2 regions of the Vibrio sp. 378 genome follow, and region 1 is predicted to be linked to the other one. Evidence: predicted binding sites of a transcription regulator. Region 1 holds the regulator's gene; the other holds the start of a gene.

Region 1 (4,201 bases):
AATTGAGTACCTGCATTCAGATATACGGCTGTGCCTGGCAGCATACCTATTTGGCTAGTGAGATAAAATCGACCTACAGACATCGGTGTTAAGCCCATCAGTAAGTTGATTAGAAAGAAAGGGAATACAGGGATTAGGCGCAAGGAAAATAGATAAAAAGCTCCGTCTTTTTCGACACCTTGATTAATTGCGTTGAGTTTATTTCCGAATTTGTTTTGTACCCAGTCACGCAATAAGTATCGGCTGCTCAAGAAGGCCAGTGTTGCCCCCATAGTGCTAGCGAAAGAAACCAGTAGCAAGCTTGTCCAAAAACCAAATAAGGCTGCACCAAGTAAGGTGACTACTGCCGCTCCTGGGATAGAAAAAGCGGTAATTGCAATGTAGGTAAAAAAGTAAATCGCAGCCGAGAATACAAAATTCTGATCGAGGTATGTAGTTAGTGCTTCTTGTTGGGCTTTTGCATTCTCTAAGGTTAAATACTGGCCAAAGTTAATACCTAAAAAGACGATAGCCGCTAGTAGGATGAGACCTAATATCAGTTTCTTATTCATAATTTTGATTCCAATTTGGGATATATGTAATAAGACAGTAGGAAAACCGAAAAAATTTCACAAAAAAACCGCAGATTAGACTGCGGTTTTACAAGATAGTTTTTAGGTCGACTTTTATTGGAGGCCGTTCATCAACTCATCTCGGCGAGCTTGAGGTACCACACTCCAATGAGTGCCGTTGATAGCACCTTCTAGTGCCCATAGCAACTCAATGTTGACGGTTGCAGAGTGCGTATCTCTTATCGCTTTATAGGCGTTAAGCGCACCTTCCTCTTCAAGCTTCTCTACGGATTCGATGCCGGCTTTTTTTAGCATGCGCTCGGTAGCCAGTCGTAAGTTAGGCAAATCTTTCAAACGGTTAGGCTTTGTACTTGCTTGCTGTTCTTTCTCAAGCTTTGCCTTTTTCAATGATTGATTCGCTACTTCGATTAAGCGTTCGCTTGATTCCCATAAATCGCTGGAAATAGCGTAGTACTTTGTAACGACTGGGAAGCCACGTTTTTTATAAACGTAAGGCTTTAGCCCTTGTTTCTCGAAGTCAGATGAAGTTTTTTGGTCTGCTCTGATATGAAGCTGATTGTTTACCACTAGTGCAAACATTGTTTCATCAGCGAATAGTCCGAAGCCACCAAACATTGAGCGCGACTTGATATTACCAAGTGCCTCAAATAGCTTCATAGAGTCTTTGAGTATCGGTTTATCCATGTTTTGTTATCTCGGTGTAATTAATATTACGCCACCAAAAGTCAGGTCCGAGAGAGTAGCAAACATGCGTAAAAACAATGTCATTACAGAGTAAAGTCATTGCTTACACACTTGCCATCGGTAACCCCGCTACCTTCCATATCGTAATATGGTTCAGGCCGGAGGCTTTGCGTCCCACTCTTTCGAATGGTTTGCCCTGTGCGTGACACAATGAGCATACTTCTTATATTGAATTAACATCACGGTTTAGCGTTAAAAGTGTGATTTCGGTTCAATAAAAATGATAGATTGAATGCTCTATTTTGCATATGGAAAGGTGCAAATTGGCCTTTGAAAAGGAGTTCTTAATATATATTACATTTATATAAAACAGGGAGTTAACGTTAGTCAATTGTTATTAGAGTGGTGTGAAGTATTAGAGAATGCTTAATTTTTCCAAAAAAATAAGCGCCCCTGTAGAGCGCTTATTTAACACGGTTAAATACAGTGAAATTTAGTTCATTTTTTTCACAGTATTTCGAATTACAAGCTCAGGTTGCATTTCGAAAATTCGTTTTTCGTGTTCTTTATCTTTGATACGCTCAAGTAGAATTTCGAATGCATTTTTACCAACACGACGTTTAGGTTGGTGGATAGTCGTTAGCGGTGGAGAGAAGTATTCCGCAAGCTCGATGTTGTCGTAGCCGATCACTGAAATATCTTCAGGAATTTTGATCCCGTTTTGTTGCAAGCGGCTCATTAGGCCTAGAGCCATTGTGTCGTTAAAACAGAATACCGCCGTCGGGCGCTTGTCCATTGCGGTAATTTTATCTGCAACTAATACGGCCGTATCACATTCAAAGTTACCTTCAAGGATCCAGTCTTCATTTACAGCTAGGTTCGCTTCGCTCATTGCGCGACGGAAACCTGCAATGCGCTCTTGGCAAGCAAGCTTTTCAAAATGACCGCTTAGACAAGCGATATCCGTATGACCATTGTCAATCAGATGTTTGGTTGCAATGTAGCCACCTTCTTCTGAGTTATCCATGATCTTGTCTGCTTGTGAGCTCTCTGGGCCCCAATCCATGACCACTTTAGGAATGTCCGCATGACGGTCAAGCATCTCTTTTAGTTCTTCGGTTAAGTCAGAACACATCACTAGGATGCCATCAACGCGCTTTTCAGCCAGCATACGAATGTAATCGCGTTGTTTTTCGTAAATCCCGCCTGTGTTACATAAAATCAGAGTATAGCCTTGGCGGTAACAGTAGCTCTCAACGCCATCAATCACTTCTGAGAAAAATAGGTTAGTTGATTGAGTTACTAACATGCCAATCGTACGAGTTGAGTTGCATTTTAGGCTGCGTGCAACGGCACTTGGCGCGTAATTCAGCTCGTCAACGGCTTTCATTACTTTTTCTTGCGTTGCTTCTGCAACGAAACGCGTTTTATTGATAACGTGCGAAACTGTCGTAGTGGAAACGCCGGCTAAGCGAGCAACGTCTTTTATCGTGGCCATAAATGGTGTCCTGTATCGAGCTACTGAAATATGTCGTATTGGATGTACCTGATGCTCTAATGGTTTCACACCTAGCAATCTAAAATTGGCGCTAAGTGTCTCGGCAGCGGTTGATCCAAGTGCGACAAAAGGGTGCGTAGCAGCATCGGTCGATGAATTTTATCTTTTTCTATCTGATGAGAAATTGCCATCAACCTGTTAAGAAAACACAAAAACCGCTATATTTCAGCGGTTTACATATAAATCATATTTAATCGTTTGCGCTCACATTTTAGCCCTATGTGGACTGACTAGCAATGTTTTCAGCAAGAGATTTGTGTATTTGAAGTCACATTTTGACTGCTAAATAACCAAGCGTCTTTGCGCTAAGTTAAGGCAAACGAATATTATACCCAAGTTACTTACAATCGGTCACTTTCAGGCACACAGGAAGCCCGATAGGCAGGCTCCCTAAAAATAGGCGGCAATTATTCACCAAGAAGGTAGGCGCTGTCTAGTTTACAAAATGCAACTAATAGTTTCGCGACACTTGAGTAAAATCCAAATTCATCGAATTTTTTACATTTGTCTGAAAACTGAGGTAACCAAGACATCAATTGTTGCTGGATAAAGTCGTTTTGTTTAACGAAGGCTTCTTCCATGTGTTTTTCTTGTTCAAGCTCGTTTGAGCGGATAATCATGTTCCCGAGAAAGTCGAGCTCAACGGCTAAGTGATCCGCAGGTTCCTTTAGGTTTTCGTCTACTTGAACGCCAAATTCAGCCATCAACTTTTCCATTTCCTCAGCTGGCTTGTCATTCAGTAAACCTGATTCACCAATGTACATGGATGCGTAAGGAAGAGCGCCGTATTTTTCTGTCTTCAAAAACAGTTCACAAAAGTCAGCTGCAAGCTCTAGTTGTGCATCTTCACGATCTTGTAACCGATTCAATGCATCAACTAGGCTATCAACGGCTGGTTTTAGCGACTCATTTTCACCTAAACCTGCGAGAAAACTGCGAATTTCAACACTGTGATAGGCTTCCAATTCTTTCTCTGTTAGTTCTTTTGCGAACAAGCTCGAAAACCACCAGTAAATTTCAGCGCGTTTTTCATTAAAAGCTTTCACTTCTTGCATTTTGGGCTCCTGAATGATGCTTCAAGTCATGCATCACAAAGTCAATTAGGGATATCCCCTAAGTGTAATCAATTAAAATGAATAGCAGTAACTATAATTGTTATGTTTTATGGTCAAAAATGACCGCTTATTAATAGCAATGGGCAAGCTTGTTTTGAATCAATAAAAACGCTAAATCTTGCGTTTTAATGTATCTATGACTAGAAATGTTACTAGTTATGAATAGAATACGTCTTGGATAATAAGAAGACAGAAAAGTGGTGTAAATGAGCTATCACGTATTAGTCGTAGAAGATGATGTTGTAACTCGTAGTAAGCTTGCGGGATATTTC
Region 2 (4,201 bases), on a different contig from region 1:
TTCAACGTAGTTAGGTCCATAAGTTTAAGTGCACGTAGCGCTGCTGCTTTTAAATCGCTCATTTCTATCTCCGATCAATATTCAAAAAATTCACTACTCAGCCTTACATCACGTCTTTAACTATAATCAACAAGTCGAGACAATGTGAGTAAATGGCTAAACAGTCTATTAATGAACGGACTTGGTTCCCTGAAGACTCGGCATATACAGCGAAAATTTATCATATGCCAATTGCTATCCTTGTCACCGCACAGTACCAGTTTGGCCTATGGCACAACAATCTATGATTGCGGTGTCTTTAATATCACATCACAAAGCAAAACGCCTATTAGATCTAATATTGCAGGGCAATTCATTTGCCCATCGATTATGTAATATTCATTACGTGATTAAGAATCAAGCTTAACCACTATCCTGTGATTAATACATTATAGAGTTTCACCGCAAAACTGTAGCACCAAATAGAGCGCAAACGGTTTGTATCTCAAAATTTCCTAGCCCCTATTCCATTGACTGCGTAATACCTCGACTAAGGCAAACACCCGATGAAATTTTGGAGCCCGAAAAACGAAAAATGCCCCGCAGCAATCTCTTGCTACAGGGCATGATTGCTACAGGGCATGATGTAAAACGGCGTCTATATATTAAGAACCGATTCTAATTATAGTGCTGCAAGGCTTAAGCAGAAGCCTGCAATTGTCGCTGCCATAAGGTTAGACAACGTACCTGCAAGAACTGCTTTAACACCCATGCGAGCGATGTCACTACGACGGTTTGGTGCAAGGCTACCTAGACCACCAAGTAGAATCGCGATAGAAGAAAGGTTCGCGAAACCACATAGTGCGAATGAGATGATAGCTGTTGTCTTCTCAGACATTACTTCACCAGTTGCCGCGATTACTTGAGCGTTTTCACCTAGATATGGTGTGAAGTTCAAGTAAGCAACGAATTCGTTCACTACGATTTTCTGACCGATGAATGAACCAGCTGTTACAGCTTCTGCCCATGGAACACCGATTAGGAATGCTAGTGGAGAGAACGCGTAACCTAGGATTAGCTCTAGTGTTAGTTCTGGCATGCCGAACCAACCACCGATGCCACCTAGCATACCGTTGATTAGCGCGATTAGACCAACGAATGCGATTAGCATTGCACCTACGTTAAGTGCAAGTTGTAGACCAGAAGCCGCACCGCCCGCAGCTGCGTCGATTACGTTAACTGGTTTGTCGTCACCGCCGTCCATCGCTTCTTCGATACTTTCGTGAGGCTGGTCAGTCTCAGGGTGAAGGATTTTAGCGAACAGTAGACCACCTGGTGCTGCCATGAATGATGCCGCAACTAGGTACTCTAGTGGAACACCCATAGATGCGTAACCAGCTAGTACACCACCAGCAACAGAAGCTAGACCACCACACATTACCGCGAATAGCTCTGATTGAGTCATTTTTGGAACGAATGGACGAACAACTAGAGGTGCCTCAGTTTGACCTACGAAAATGTTAGCTGCTGCTGACATTGATTCCGCACGCGAAGTGCCTAGCGCTTTTTGTAGTGCGCCACCAAGAATCTTGATAACCCATTGCATAACGCCAATGTAGTAAAGAACTGAAATCAGTGCAGAGAAGAAGATCAGTGTAGGAAGAACACGGAATGCGAAGATGAAACCGCCGCCGCCGAATACTTCGAACATCTTGTCAGAAACAAGACCACCGAACAGGAATGATGAACCATCGTTACCGTAGTTGATAACGTTAGAAACACCTGAAGAGAAACCGTTTAGTAGATCACGGCCCCAAGGTACATACAGAACAAATGCACCTAATGCGAATTGGATAGCGAATGCGCCACCCACAGTTCTAAAGTTGATAGCTTTTCGGTTGTTAGAAAATGCCACTGCAATCGCAAGAAGCACTACCATACCGATTAGGCTCATAAACAGGCTCATAGTTTATGACTTCCTTATAAGTTATTTATTGGCGTGTTACAAAATGGAGCTATAAAGCGGGGGCAATTATACTCATGCAGAATCAATTAAAGTAATGCCAGCCTCACACTTTCCTATAAGATTCATGATTGATTCAACCAGCTTTGTGAGTTAATTCACAATAAGCAGGAAAACGTTTTCGATTTCAAACCACATTTTTAGATTTTATTCACATATCGAGAAAGCAAAATTGCTATTTTTCCACAGTTGAGAGGCAATCGATTGCTTTCGGCCGTTATGCAACTCTACGAGCTCATTAAAGACGTGAATGAGTTTGGCTGGGTGATTTGACTCCCCTTGATATCCAAGTATAGGCATATCTGGTGCGTCTGTTTCGATTACTAGGTTTTCGAGTGGTAATTTTTGAATTGCGTCGCGTGTTTTCTTGGCTCTTGGGTAGGTAATCGTTCCTCCTACACCGATAAAAAAACCTAATTTGACCCACTCCATGGCTTGCTGATAACTCCCAGAAAAAGCGTGTAGCACACCACCTCTAGGGAGATTCGCCGCTTTCACCATTTGAATGAGGCGATTGTGCGCTTTTCGGCTATGTAAAATAACTGGGAGTTCGAAGCGTCTAGCCAGCTCAAATTGAACTTCAAGTATCTTTTCTTGCAACTGTGGATCAACATCAATGGCAAAATCTAAACCACACTCTCCTATTGCCACGCACTGCTGCCCTTTTTGATTTAGATAGCCTTCTAGCTCTGTAAGGTGCTGCTCAACGTTATCTTCAAGAAAATACGGATGAAAGCCGAGCGCATAATACAAATTGGCATGTTGCTCTGCCAAAGTTTGAATACGAGCCCAGTTTTGCGGACCGACGGAAGGAATCAAAATTCTTGCGACGCCTTGCGTTTGAGCAAGCTCAAGTTGATGTGCAAAGTCATCTTGAAACACATCAAAATCAAAGTGGCAGTGCGTATCAAAGAGCTTCATCTTGACGCTTTTTATCTGTATCTGCGGGCAGAAAATCAGAGGATGGTTGGGCTTCACTCTTCTCTTCAGTTTGATGGGCTGGGTCTTTTCGATATGGGACACAACTACGTTTCTGATCGGGAGTTAACCCCATCTCTTTACACCAGTTGTCGTAACGCTTTAGCCCACGTTTAAACCAATTCATATCTTATCCTTATATAAAAACGCCCTTGGCTAAGTTTATAGCCAAGGGCGTTTTAAAATCTAGTTTGCGTTAAGGCTTACCCTAACCGCGCAAATTAGTGCTCACGCGTCGCACGGAAATCAACGTCAGGGAAACGCTCTTTCGCCAAGTTTAAGTTAACCATTGTTGGGGCGATATACGTTAGGTTATCACCACCATCCAATGCTAAGTTCGCTTGATTCTTGCGTTGGAACTCATCCAGTTTCTTCGCATCACCACACTCAACCCAACGAGCAGTTGCAACGTTAATGCCTTCATAAATCGCTTCAACGTTATACTCAGATTTCAAACGAGCCACAACAACATCGAACTGAAGTACACCAACGGCACCAACGATCAGATCGTTGTTCTGTAGAGGACGGAATACCTGTACCGCACCTTCTTCTGATAGCTGAACCAAGCCTTTGAGAAGCTGCTTCTGCTTTAGTGGATCTTTCAGGCGAATACGACGGAATAGTTCCGGAGCGAAGTTCGGAATACCAGAGAACTTCAATGATTCACCTTGCGTAAAGGTATCACCAATCTGAATAGTACCGTGGTTGTGTAGACCAATGATGTCACCGGCGTAAGCGTGTTCTGCACGTGCACGGTCACCAGCCATAAAGGTTACTGCATCAGAGATACTCACTTGCTTGCCAAGACGAACGTGGTTCATCTTCATACCTTGCGTGTAAGTGCCCGATACAATACGCATGAATGCGATACGGTCGCGGTGTTTTGGGTCCATGTTCGCTTGGATCTTAAATACGAAACCAGAGAACTTCTCTTCAGTCGCTTCAACTTCACGTTCAACCGCTTGACGAGTTTTCGGCGCTGGAGCCCATTCAGTTAGACCGTCTAGCATATGATCCACACCAAAGTTACCTAATGCAGTACCGAAGTAAACTGGCGTAAGATCACCGGTTAAGAACATTTCCAAATCAAACTCAGGGCAAGCACCCATGACAAGCTCAAGCTCTTCTCGAACACTTTCCGCAAGGCCTGCACCAACTTTTTCATCAAGCTCTGGGTTATCGAGACCTTTGATGATTCGAACTTCTTGAATCTCATGACCG

The links. Region 1 encodes PurR, which represses purine synthesis genes. Its sites were predicted from a motif close to TNANGNAAACGTTTNCNTNA; they were not measured.
Region 2: R7Q48_RS13355 (NupC/NupG family nucleoside CNT transporter) is a predicted target of PurR. The motif match lies at 2,110-2,129, and genes of this name have one in related genera.

Annotation. Positions count from the first base shown of each region.
Region 1 covers NZ_JAWOUO010000004.1:94,787-98,987, forward strand. Annotated here, with positions in the region: gene R7Q48_RS09205 (TVP38/TMEM64 family protein) at 1-551, opposite strand, end outside; gene R7Q48_RS09210 (TfoX/Sxy family DNA transformation protein) at 666-1,256, opposite strand; cyclic di-GMP riboswitch class I at 1,373-1,462, opposite strand; gene purR (HTH-type transcriptional repressor PurR) at 1,750-2,754, opposite strand; gene torD (molecular chaperone TorD) at 3,222-3,869, opposite strand; gene torR (two-component system response regulator TorR) at 4,136-4,201, shown strand, end outside.
Region 2 covers NZ_JAWOUO010000006.1:207,522-211,722, reverse strand. Annotated here, with positions in the region: gene deoC (deoxyribose-phosphate aldolase) at 1-62, opposite strand, end outside; gene R7Q48_RS13360 (hypothetical protein) at 153-287, shown strand; gene R7Q48_RS13355 (NupC/NupG family nucleoside CNT transporter) at 662-1,945, opposite strand; gene R7Q48_RS13350 (TatD family hydrolase) at 2,150-2,923, opposite strand; gene R7Q48_RS13345 (DUF5363 family protein) at 2,910-3,107, opposite strand; gene prfC (peptide chain release factor 3) at 3,202-4,201, opposite strand, start outside.